3 regions of the Idiomarina sp. X4 genome follow, and region 1 is predicted to be linked to each of the others. Evidence: predicted binding sites of a transcription regulator. Region 1 holds the regulator's gene; each other region holds the start of a gene.

Evidence for each region. Region 1 encodes NrdR, which represses ribonucleotide reductase genes. Its sites were predicted from a motif close to AAACACNANATNTNGTGTTT; they were not measured.
Region 2: the regulator NrdR is predicted to act here: its motif matches at 1,638-1,657, upstream of nrdA (class 1a ribonucleoside-diphosphate reductase subunit alpha).
Region 3: the regulator NrdR is predicted to act here: its motif matches at 2,477-2,496, upstream of nrdG (anaerobic ribonucleoside-triphosphate reductase activating protein).

What each region holds. Positions count from the first base shown of each region.
Region 1 covers NZ_CP025000.1:1,928,589-1,932,855, forward strand. Annotated here, with positions in the region: gene ettA (energy-dependent translational throttle protein EttA) at 1-653, opposite strand, end outside; gene glyA (serine hydroxymethyltransferase) at 813-2,069, shown strand; gene nrdR (transcriptional regulator NrdR) at 2,121-2,570, shown strand; gene ribD (bifunctional diaminohydroxyphosphoribosylaminopyrimidine deaminase/5-amino-6-(5-phosphoribosylamino)uracil reductase RibD) at 2,563-3,699, shown strand; gene ribBA (bifunctional 3,4-dihydroxy-2-butanone-4-phosphate synthase/GTP cyclohydrolase II) at 3,705-4,267, shown strand, end outside.
Region 2 covers NZ_CP025000.1:2,380,950-2,385,216, forward strand. Annotated here, with positions in the region: gene nrdA (class 1a ribonucleoside-diphosphate reductase subunit alpha) at 1-1,560, opposite strand, end outside; gene CWC33_RS11525 (HAD family hydrolase) at 1,831-2,517, opposite strand; gene ubiG (bifunctional 2-polyprenyl-6-hydroxyphenol methylase/3-demethylubiquinol 3-O-methyltransferase UbiG) at 2,521-3,252, opposite strand; gene gyrA (DNA gyrase subunit A) at 3,402-4,267, shown strand, end outside.
Region 3 covers NZ_CP025000.1:977,893-982,159, forward strand. Annotated here, with positions in the region: gene CWC33_RS04710 (ribonucleotide reductase subunit alpha) at 1-19, opposite strand, end outside; gene nrdD (anaerobic ribonucleoside-triphosphate reductase) at 130-1,968, opposite strand; gene nrdG (anaerobic ribonucleoside-triphosphate reductase activating protein) at 1,971-2,444, opposite strand; gene CWC33_RS04725 (nitric-oxide reductase large subunit) at 2,793-4,267, shown strand, end outside.

The sequences.
Region 1 (4,267 bases):
TCGTGGGTAATGGCAACCACGGTCCCCGTGTAATCGTGCAAGAAACGCTCTAGCCAAGCAACCGACTCTGCATCAAGGTGGTTGGTAGGCTCGTCTAACAGCAGCATGTCCGGCTTAGATAACAGTAAACGACAAATAGCCACACGGCGTCGCTCACCACCCGACAGGTTGCCGATTTTGGCGTCCCATTCAGGAAGGCGTAAAGCATCTGCTGCGCGTTCCAGAATATTTTCAATGTTGTGACCGTCTTTGGCTTGCAACAGTGCTTCCAGTTCGCCTTGTTCTTTCGACAGCGCGTCGAAATCAGCATTCTCATCAGCGTAGGCCGCGTAAATTTCATCGAGGCGACCCAGCGCTTCTTTTACGTCTGTAACAGCCTCTTCAACCGTTTCTTTGACCGTTTTGCTTTCATCGAGCTCAGGCTCCTGTGGCAGGTAACCAATTTGAGTCCCTGATAATGCGCGAGCTTCACCTTCATACTCTGTATCAACACCCGCCATAATGCGGAGCAGGGTCGACTTACCGGCACCGTTAACACCCAGAACACCAATTTTGGCCCCTGGAAAAAACGACAGAGAAATATCTTTTAAGATGGTTTTCTTAGGTGGCACTACTTTGCTCACCTGAGACATTGAATAGATATATTGCGCCATAGCGACGTAAAATCCTTCCTATCAACAAAAAAGTTACTGCATAGTTTACTGTTATTTACGAACATCCCCAAACTTTGTTGTGCTGAACTAGGCACTCATTTGTGTTTTAAGGTAAAATACCCGACAAATTAAGACCATTTAATGATTTGGAGAGCTGTAATGCTGAAATCTGAGATGAACATTGCCGACTTTGATGCGGACTTATGGCAAGCGATGCAAGGCGAAGTTGAGCGTCAGGAACAACACATAGAGCTGATTGCGTCAGAAAACTACACCAGTCCGCGAGTCATGCAGGCGCAAGGTTCTCAGTTAACCAACAAGTACGCAGAAGGCTATCCACATAAGCGTTATTATGGTGGCTGTGAGTTTGTCGATAAGGTTGAAGACTTAGCCATTGAGCGTGCCAAAGAGTTATTCGGTGCAAAATATGCAAACGTACAGCCACATTCTGGTTCGCAAGCAAATACGGCTGCATTTATGGCGCTGATGGAAGCCGGAGACACTTTCCTTGGTATGAGTTTGGCGCACGGTGGTCACTTAACTCACGGTTCCGGAGTTAACTTCTCAGGAAAGCTTTATAACGCCGTTTCGTATGGCCTGGACGAATCCACTGGTGAAATTGACTATGCCGAAGTTGAAAAACTGGCGCTGGAACACAAACCGAAAGTGATCGTTGCGGGCTTCTCAGCCTATTCTGGTATCGTTGACTGGAAAAAATTCCGTGAAATTGCGGATAAAGTTGATGCTTATTTAATGGTCGATATGGCGCACGTAGCGGGTTTGATTGCTGCAGGTGAATACCCGAACCCAGTGCCTTACGCACACGTTGTTACTACGACTACGCATAAAACGCTGGCGGGCCCACGTGGTGGTTTGATTATTTCCGGTAGCGATGATGAAAAGCTGCATAAAAAATTAAACAGTGCCGTATTCCCGGGTAATCAAGGCGGTCCGTTATGCCATGTTATTGCCGGTAAAGCGGTCGCTTTCCAGGAAGCATTACAGCCGGAATTTAAAGCTTACCAGCAACAAGTGCTAAAAAATGCGAACGTAATGGTTAAAGCAATGCAGTCTCGCGGCTATAAGATTGTTTCTAATGGTACGCAGAATCACTTATTCCTGGTTGATCTAATCGATAAAGACATCACGGGTAAAGACGCAGATGCTGCTTTAGGTGATGCATTTATTACGGTTAACAAGAATGCGGTTCCTAATGATCCGCGTTCTCCTTTTGTGACCTCTGGCTTGCGTTTAGGCACACCGGCTATTACCCGCCGTGGCTTTAAAGAAACTGAAGCTGAACAAGTTGCTAACTGGATCTGTGACGTTCTGGACGATATCTCGAACGAGAGCAAAATTTCAGAAGTACGTGAACAAGTAAAAGCGTTATGCGCTAACTTTCCGGTATACGGATAATTACGCACTATCGTTAAACGAGTCGTAAAGCGCACTTAAAGGAGTCAGGCAATGCATTGTCCATTTTGTGGCACACAAGACACCAAGGTTATTGATTCGCGCTTAGTTGCGGATGGCGCCTCGGTACGTCGCCGGCGTGAGTGTAATCATTGCAAGGAGCGCTTTACGACTTTTGAAACGGCTGAACTCATCATGCCGCGGGTTATTAAAACCGATGGCTCGAGAGAACCGTTCAATGAAGATAAGCTCCGCAACGGGTTGTTAAGAGCACTCGAAAAGCGCCCAGTTAGTCTGGAGCTTATGGAACAGGCTATTAATAAAATTAAATCGAGTATCCGTGCGACGGGTGAGCGCGAAATAACCAGTAATTTTATTGGTGGATTGGTTATGGAAAACCTGAAACAAATCGACAAAGTGGCCTATGTAAGGTTTGCTTCCGTTTATCGCTCGTTCGAAGATATTCGAGAGTTTGGCGAAGAAATCGCTCGTTTGAATGATTAAACCGTCGCAACTAAAAGTTGATCACGAAATGATGCATCGTGCCATTGAGTTGGCTCGGCGCGGCATTATGACAACGCGACCTAACCCTGCTGTAGGTTGCGTGATAGCTAAAGACAATAAAATCATTGGTGAAGGCTGGCATCAGCGAGCCGGCGAACCGCACGCAGAAGTTCATGCGTTAAAGCAGGCTGGTGCTGACGCAAAAGGTGCAACGGCTTATGTGACTTTAGAGCCGTGCAGCCACATGGGGCGTACCCCACCATGTGCGAACGCTTTAATTGAAGCGGGCATTGCGCGTGTTGTGGTCGCTATGCATGATCCTAACCCTCGGGTGAGTGGAAATGGCATTAAGCGTTTGCATGAGGCGGATATTGACGTGCTGGTTGGCGTGTTGGAAAAGTCTGCGGAACAGCTGAACCCAGGTTTCTTGTCCAGAATGCGGGAAAACCGTCCTTTCATTACTGTCAAAATGGCGTCGTCGCTGGATGGAAAAACCGCGTTATCAGATGGGCGCAGCCAATGGATAACGGGTCCTCATGCGCGTGCCGACGTTCAATATTGGCGAGCTCAATCCGACTCGATTCTTACTGGCGCGGATACCATTTTAAAAGATGACCCCATGCTGACGGTTCGACAAAACCAGTGGCCAGCGACAAGGCCTTTACCTGAACCGTTAAAACAACCCATACGTATTGTTATAGACAGTCAGAACAGAGTGACCGATGACGCTAAAATTTTTGAGTCACCGGTTCCGGTGTGGTTAATAAGGTCTAAGTCTGGTCAGCCAAGTAAGCATTCACATTGCCATGAAGTTATTGTGAAGACAGCCGCTACCGGGAAAATTGACTTAAGTGCTTTAATGTCGGAGTTGGCAAAGCGCGAAGTGAACCAAATCTGGACCGAATGTGGTGCGTCTTTAGCGGCTGCACTTATACAGGCGGGTTATTGTGACCGCTTGATAATGTACAGTTCAGGTCAGCTACTGGGCAACGCGGCGCGTTCACTCTTTGATATTGACGAGCCGAATACTTTAGACAAAGCGATACGCTTTAAAATAACTGACAGGCGTCAGGTTGGTGATGACCAACGAGTTATCGCAGTACCTCAACTTATGACAGGAAAAGGTTAAGCGTTATGTCATTGCATAGCACAGAAGAGATTATAGAAGACATTCGTCAGGGAAAAATGGTCATCCTGATGGATGATGAAGATCGTGAAAATGAGGGGGACCTTATAATTGCTGCGGAATGCGCGACGCCAGAAGCGATTAACTTTATGGCGCGTTATGGTCGTGGACTTATCTGCTTAACCTTAACTGAAGAGCGTTGTCAGCAACTGAATTTACCGCTGATGGTAGATAAAAATAATGCGCCTTACGCAACAAACTTTACGGTTTCTATTGAAGCGGCGCAAGGAGTCACAACAGGCATTTCAGCAGCTGATCGAGCGAAGACTGTGCTGGATGCAGTGAAAAAGGATGCTAAGCCGGAAGACTTGGTTATGCCGGGACACATTTTCCCATTAAAAGCAAAATCGGGCGGCGTCTTAAATCGCGCAGGGCATACCGAAGCGGGATGCGACTTAGCGCGACTGGCTGGTTTTGAGCCTGCGTCGGTGATTGTAGAAGTACTGAATGAAGACGGTACTATGGCAAGGCGCCCAGATCTTGAAGCCTTTGCAAAACAGCATGATATTAA
Region 2 (4,267 bases), 450 kb from region 1:
GAAGTTAATGACACCAATACCTAAAGTACGACGGTTCATAGTCGCATTATACGCTGCTGGAACTGGGTATTCCTGATAGTCGAGTAGGCTGTCGAGCGCACGAACGGCTAAGTCAGCCAGTTCTTCAAACTCGCCTAAGTCGCTAATTTTACCCAAGTTGAATGCTGACAGGGTACACAGCGCAATTTCACCTTCTTCGTCATTGACGTGTTGTAATGGCTTAGTTGGCAAAGCAATTTCCAGACACAGATTGCTTTGACGAATAGGCGCAACTTTCGAGTCAAACGGGCTATGCGTATTGCAGTGGTCAACGTTTTGTACGTAAATACGCCCCGTGCTGGCACGCTCCTGCATAAACAGGCTGAATAGCTCAATGGCTTTAATGCGTTTTTTACGAATGCTTTCGTCTTGCTCATACTGAACGTACAGCTGCTCGAACTTCTCCTGATCTTCGAAGAATGCGTCGTACAGGCCCGGTACGTCAGAAGGGCTGAATAGCGTAATGTAGTCGTCTTTAATCAAACGTTGATACATCAAGCGGTTGAATTGAACGCCGTAGTCCAAATGACGAACACGGTTTTCTTCAACGCCACGGTTGTTCTTAAGCACCAACAAGCTTTCTACTTCTAAATGCCATAGTGGGTAGAACAGAGTTGCTGCGCCACCACGAACACCGCCTTGCGAACAGCTCTTAACCGCCGTCTGGAAGTATTTGTAGAAAGGAATACAGCCAGTGTGGAACGCTTCACCGTTTCGAATTGGGCTGCCCAGCGCACGAATGCGACCGGCATTAATACCAATACCGGCTCGTTGAGAAACGTATTTCACAATGGCGCTGGCGGTCGCGTTAATAGAGTCCAGGCTGTCGCCCGTTTCAATTAATACGCATGAACTGAACTGACGTGTTGGTGTACGAACGCCAGACATAATGGGTGTTGGTAGTGAAATTTTAAACTCAGACGTTGCATCATAGAAACGCTTGATGTAATCCATGCGAGTTGCTTTCGGATAGTTCGCGAACAAGCAGGCAGCGACTAAAATGTATAAGAACTGGGCGCTTTCATAAATATCGCCAGTCACACGGTTCTGCACTAAATATTTATTTTCAAGCTGCTTGACCGCTGCATAGGAGAAATTCATGTCGCGCCAGTGGTCGACAATCTCGTCCATCTGATCAAACTCAGCTTCGCTGTAGTCTTCCAGCAAGTGCTCGTCATAACGGTGCTCTGCCACCATTTTCTTGACGTGATCGAATAAACGAGGGGGTTCAAATTTCCCGTAAGCACGCTTACGTAAATGAAAGATAGCCAGACGCGCGGCCATGTACTGATAGTCAGGAGCTTCTTCCGAGATTAAATCAGCTGCAGCCTTAATAATGGTCTCGTGAATGTCTTCGGTTTTAATGCCATCGTAAAACTGAATATGAGACTTAATTTCGACTTGAGAAGCGGAAACATTATGCAGGCCTTCCGCTGCCCACATGATCACTCGATGGATTTTATCTAGGTTTAGCGGTTCACGCTCTCCGCTACGTTTGGTGACATACAGTTGCTCGTTCATTTTGCGCCGACTCTTAGCTTTTTGTTATAGATATGTAGCCACAAGATATTGTGGTCATTAGTTATACAGAGTGAAATTCACACAATATCTAGTGTCTTTGATTTTTCAGTATGCTAGGTCTTAGTCAGACTTTGATCAAGCGAATTTATCGAGAAAATGAAAAGAAATTCGACGTTTAATTGTTGATTTTTTTCTAGCCTTTATTAGACGTGAGTTTGCGAGGACCTCGGCTTTTTATAACTTTTTTGTCTTTAAAAATGGGTTAATAGATCAAGGTTGTGGTAGTCCAATAATATCCAGTAATTCTAATGGTGTGCTAATTCCATAGTCGGCTTTCCAATCGGCTGGTGAGTCACTGTCGCTAATATACCCATAATGAGCCAGTACCGTTGTCATTTCAGCGTTACGGCCAGCCTGAATATCTCGTTCAGCGTCACCCACGTAGATACAGCTTGTAGGATTAACCCCCAACTGCTCTGTGGCCAGAAGTAAGGGCGCAGGGTCGGGTTTTGATACACTTAGAGTGTCTCCGCAAACAACTGATTCAAAGACATCAAACTCGGGAAAGCTAGGCAGTAATTCTTGGGTCAACTGCTTAGGTTTGTTAGTAACAATTGCTACTTTTATTTGAGCTTGAATCAGAGCATTGAGTAGCGGTACAACACCTTCGTACACATGGGTCTTAGCGGCAATACTGTTCGAATAGGCGTCCAAAAAAGCTTTCCGTAACTCGCTTTCATGGGTCTGCAGCTCTTCTGAAAAGGCCAGCTTTAGCAAACCTCTGGAACCATGGGAGGCAACTGGCGTGTAAATGTCTTCATGAACAGGTTCTTTACCATATAAAGCGCACACATTATTTAGTGCCGCGCCGAGATCAGGAGCCGTGTTCAGCAAGGTGCCATCGAGATCGAATAGCACGCCTTCGGGAAGCTTGGGGTTATTAGCGAGATTGGTCATGAGCTAGGTCAGAGGCTTTTGTAAAACAGTAATGTAATTCACGTCTATGTCGGTTTCTGACAAAGTGAATCCTTTTAATGGATGGAAAATTAATCCATTAATATCAATCTCATTAAGTCCGGCTTCATCGGCCATACGAAGAAGTTCCGACGGCTTAATAAAACGCTGATGCTGGTGTGTGCCTTTGGGCACCCAACCCAGTATATGTTCAGCAGCCAAAATACCCAGCAGCCAGGACTTAACGTTACGGTTTAGGGTTGAGAAAAACACTAAACCGCCGGGTTTAACCGCTTTTGCGCAGGCATTAACTATAGAGGCTGGGTCAGGCACGTGTTCCAGCATTTCTAAACAGGTTACCGCATCATACTGACTTTCATGTTCGGCCGCGTGATTTTCAACGGCGACACATTGATAATCGACAGAAACGTCGCTTTCCAATGCATGCAGACGAGCAATTTTTAGTGACTCTTCGGCTAAATCGATACCGGTAACTTTGGCACCACGCTCTGCCATAGCTTCGCTGAGCAGACCACCACCACAACCAACATCGAGAATGCTTTTGCCAAATAAGCCATTAGCGTGTTGCTCAATAAAAGACAGCCGAACCGGGTTAATTTCGTGCAAAGGTTTGAATTCGCCTTCCGGGTCCCACCAACGCGAGGCTAGGGCCGAGAACTTAGCGATTTCTTCTAAATCGACGTTTTTTTGTTCAGTATTTTTGTTTTCTTGAGTCATGGAGTGCACTGTTGTGAGCGATAAATAACGCGGCTAGTCTACCCTAGCTAAAGAATAAGAAAAAGAGGGTGCGAGACTCGTTTCGGATGGGTACAATGACTGCATCAAAATAACAAAGATATGCGGATTTTTATTTTAGGGACTGAACTATGAGCGATCTAGCCAGAGAAGTGTCACCGGTTAATATCGAAGATGAATTAAAAAGCTCTTATCTCGATTATGCGATGAGCGTTATCGTCGGGCGTGCATTGCCTGACGTCAGGGACGGATTAAAACCGGTACACCGACGTGTCTTATTCGCAATGAACGAGTTGCGTAACGACTACAACAAACCCTATAAAAAGTCAGCGCGTGTGGTCGGTGACGTTATCGGTAAATATCACCCGCACGGTGACAGCGCGGTGTATGACACTATTGTTCGTATGGCGCAGGACTTTTCATTGCGTTACATGCTGGTTGACGGGCAGGGTAACTTTGGCTCGGTCGATGGCGACTCTGCAGCGGCGATGCGTTACACCGAAATTCGCATGGCTAAAATCTCTCACCAGTTACTGGCCGATTTAGACAAGGAAACCGTCGACTTTGTCGATAACTATGACGGTACTGAGCGCATTCCTGACGTACTGCCAACACGTGTTCCTAACCTTTTGGTTAACGGTTCTTCCGGTATCGCGGTTGGTATGGCGACCAATATTCCGCCGCATAACCTGACTGAGGTCATTAACGGCTCTCTGGCGATGATCGACAACCCAGATATCGATGTTGATGGGTTAATGGAATACATCCCGGGTCCGGACTTCCCAACGGCTGCCACCATTTCAGGCCGGAGCGGCATTGTAGAAGCGTACAAAACGGGTCGTGGTCGCATTCACTTGCGTGCTAAAGCGGAAGTAGAAGTTGACGAAAAAACCGGCAAAGAAACCATTATTGTTACGGAAATTCCGTATCAAGTGAACAAAGCGCGCTTAATTGAAAAAATTGCTGAACTAGTAAAAGAGAAGCGCGTTGAAGGTAT
Region 3 (4,267 bases), 950 kb from region 1:
GATAACTGGTAATTTCCATGGTGTCACCGCGTATTCGTGAAGTGCGAGCGGAGAATACCACAAAACCACTTTTTGAATGCATCAAAAAAGAGGGAGCTTAACTCCCTCTTTGTGGGTAGATGTGTCAACTTAGCTTGCCTTACGCAGCCCTATATTGGCCTGAGCCGCACCGTTAGTGGCCTGGCTCGCTTCGTCGCGATGATAGTGACGCGCAGCGTGCTCTTTACGACGCCCCGCACTGAATGCAGAAACCCGCTTCAGGTAGCCAATAACTCGAGTACCGTAGTCAATATTCTCTGAATGACAGCTGGAGCATTCACTTAACGTGCGCTTGTCGATGTGCTCACACTCGTTGCAAATAGTGATTTTGACGTTAATACAGAAATAATTACAGCCAGTTTTTGCGGCTATGTTCAGCAATGACAAGTAGCCGGTTGCATTCAGCTTTTCATCCATATTCAGGTGCAATGCCGAGCCACCGTCCAAATATTCCACCAACTCCTTACCGTGCATCACAAACTTATCCAAAGCATTAGTTTCGTCGTCCTCAACGACGTAGAAGTACGAATTGTAGCAGTCACGCGATACTTTATAACCGTCCGCTTTGTCCCACTTTGCATTCTTAACCCCTAAGTTTTCCGCCGGCACAAACTCAGTGTTAAACATGTAGCCGTATTCCGCCTTGGCGGCTTTATTGGCGTCATAAATAACTTTCAGGTGACGCTCTACAAAGCTTTTGTACTCAGGATTATTGCTCGCTCTAATGCCTTGCGACTCAGCAGCTTCGACCATGCCGTTAATACCAATGGTCAAGAATTGTTTGTCCAAGCTGATAAAGCCTGCGTCATACACTGTCAGCATACCTGCGTCTTTGTATTCTTCCATCAGCTTACGGTAAGCCACCTGATACTTGTGAATTTTGCTAATTTCTTCTTCCAAGTTCCGGCCGTCTTGCACTAAGCGGTTCATATTAATGGTAATGACATTAATCGATCCGGTCGCAACACCGCCGGCACCCAAGGTGTAAGAGAATGTATTGTCGCTAATTTCTGAGCGCAAACGGCAGCAGGACGCTAGTGAGTCGGCATTGTCTGACAAATACACAAAGAATGAGTTACCGTTGGCTAATTCCGCCGCCATTTTCTTTGCGAAGACCTGATCTTTACAGGCGCCCTCTTCCGTTAACATCGCAACGGTCACAACCGGAAAGGTCAAAATAGATTTTTCACGCTCTTTATTAAACCAGTCTAAAAAGAAGTCCTGTAAAGCGCTCACTGTCTCCCATTTTGGTTTACTGAAGTCTTTTGGGAAGACGAAGTCACCAAACATGCTGTCAAAGTAGTGCTTGTCATACACAGAAATATTCCAGAACACACTTTGGTACCCACGTGCCGCTGCCGGTTGGTTAATCGCATACACAACGTGCTGTAAATGATTTTCGATTTGCTTACGGTGCGTATTTAGGTAGTCATCCCCATAGTCCTTACGTGCGAAATAGTCGAAGTAGGTTAAGAATTCGACGGTAGCTACTGCGCCAGCGTATTGTGAGCTTACGGCAAAAACAAAGTTGACGAATGAGCCACAAAAAGACTCTAAGTGTTTAGGCGCCAGCGACTCGCCACCCAGCTTCGTCAAACCGTCGGTTAAAAACGGGTACATCGTCACTGACACGCAATATGGCTTCAAGCTGGTTTCGTCGTGCACGTAAATTTCATGATCTTCTATTTGACGAACGTATTCTTTCGCTAAGCTGTCGTCGAACAACTCTGCAATTTTGTTACTGACCTGCTTGCGGTTCACTTGCACAAAAAAGTCTTTCATTAACTCAGCCTCTAAGGTCGCAATGTTCTTCTGCGTAACATTTGCGTTGGCATCCATTTTCGAACCGTCTGCGGCATTTTGTGCGTTCAGATAGTCCGCAATGAAGTCTACTTTTTCTGAAACCTGGTCGTCGTTTAAGCGCAACATAATTATTCTCCTGTCAGAAATTTGCAGTTCAGTAGCTGCTTTGTTCTTAAGTCATAAAATTTTTGATTGGTGTGGGGGTTCTCTAAACCACCCTTTTCGGCTATCCATGGCCCGGTTTTTAAGTACGTCAACTGTTCCCTAATACGCAGAGAGACATCCTCGTAGCCTGTATAAAGACAGGTTTCCAACCCTTCTGCGCGAACTCGTTTTAAGTGTTTTATCAGCGCTTCCGGTTGCCATTCGCCACCCAGAAACAACACGCACGTAATGAGGCCTTTGTACATAGCCAGGCGCTCTTGCAAGTAGTCTTCGGTTAACGCTAAACCGCTGCCGACAGGCCAACTGTCCACGCTATGACAACCTTTACACCCGACAGGGCAACCGGTAATGGTGTAAGCTAACGCCACTTCATCCGGCACTTCCTGCCAGACAACCTGTTCAGAGCTGTAATGTAGCTGTTGTGGGTAGCTCGTCATGAAACACCATATATCGGATTAATTTACGCACAAAACACTATATCTTGTGTTTTCTTAGCATAGGTAACATAAAATACTGTGCATTGATCAACCTCAAGAAACACGTTGAATACCTCTAACGGGGTAGAAAATACCTTTTAGGTTATTTTTACCCTAACAGTAAAAAAAACCCTTTCCAGTTAAGTCATAAGAACCCTAAAAATAAAAAAGACCATAAAAATCAAAACATTAAAACTTGGCATTGAAGTTGCTCTAGGCATGGGGACAGTGAGATCAACATCACTATTCATTCTTTTTTGAGGGAGTAACAACCCATGATGTGGTTCAGAGGTATCAAGGAGGTCAACAATGGCCGGGTATCGTAAGCTTTGGTGGACACTAATCGGTGTTCTTGCAATTACTTTTGGTGTTTTAGGGTATTTTGGAACGGAAGTTTACCGGGAGGCACCGCCTATTCCGGACAAGTTCGTGAGTACCAACGGTAACGTCATTGCAACCGAAGAGTCGGTTCTTGACGGACAAACGGCATGGCAGTCTGTGGGCGGCATGCAGTTAGGCTCTATTTGGGGCCATGGTGCGTACCAGGCACCTGACTGGACAGCGGACTGGCTGCACCGTGAGCTGCTGGCCTGGTTAGACATTCGTGCACAAGAAGTGTTCGGTAAGCCGTATGACAAGCTGACCGGTGTTCAACAAAACCAGCTTGAGTATGAACTGAAAGAAGAGTATCGCACCAATACATACGACAAAGGCTCAAACGAAGTTATTTTGAGCGAGCGTCGTATTCAGGCCATTGAGCAAACCGGTGAGTACTACTCCAAACTGTTCAGTGACGACCCTGAGTTGCGTCCTACTCGCGTCAGCTATGCGATGAAAGAAAACACATTACCTTCGGCAGAGCGTCGTGCGCAAATGAATGATTTCTTTTTCTGGACCGCATGGGCGGCTGCTACTGAACGCCCGGGTGCCGATATCACTTATACCAACAACTGGCCACACGAGACACTGATAGACAACGTGCCTAGCGCGGAAAACATCATTTGGTCTATTGTCAGTGTCATTCTTTTAATTGCCGGTATTGGCTTCCTGATTTGGGCGTGGGCATTTTTACGCGACCAAGAAGAAGAGGAACTGATTGCGCCGGAGCACGATCCTATTTCTAAGGTCAAGCTAACTCCTTCGCAAAAAGCACTGGGTAAATATTTGTTCATTGTCGTTGCGTTGTTTAGCTTACAGGTTTTATTGGGTGGCTTAACCGCTCACTATACTGTTGAAGGGCAAGAGTTCTACGGCATCAATATCTCTGAGTGGTTCCCCTACTCACTGACACGTACCTGGCATATTCAGGCCGCTATGTTCTGGATTGCGACCGGGTTCTTAGCCGCAGGTTTATTCCTGGCGCCAATTATTAACGGCGGTAAAGATCCTAAATACCAAAAACTCGGCGTGGACGTGTTGTTCTGGGCGCTGGTTCTGGTTGTTGCGGGTACCTTTATCGGTAACTGGCTGGCGATTGCGCAAATCATGCCAGAACACCTGAACTTCTGGTTAGGCCATCAGGGTTATGAGTACGTCGACTTAGGTCGCCTATGGCAAATTGGTAAGTTCCTGGGCATCGTATTCTGGTTAGTCCTCATGATGCGTTGTGTTGTTGGTGCGTTTAAAGAAAAAGGCGACAAGAACTTACTGGCACTATTCACTGCCTCGGTCGTCGCTATTGGCCTATTCTATGGAGCCGGCTTCTTCTACGGTGAGCGCACTCACATTTCTATCATGGAATACTGGCGCTGGTGGATTGTTCACCTGTGGGTAGAAGGCTTCTT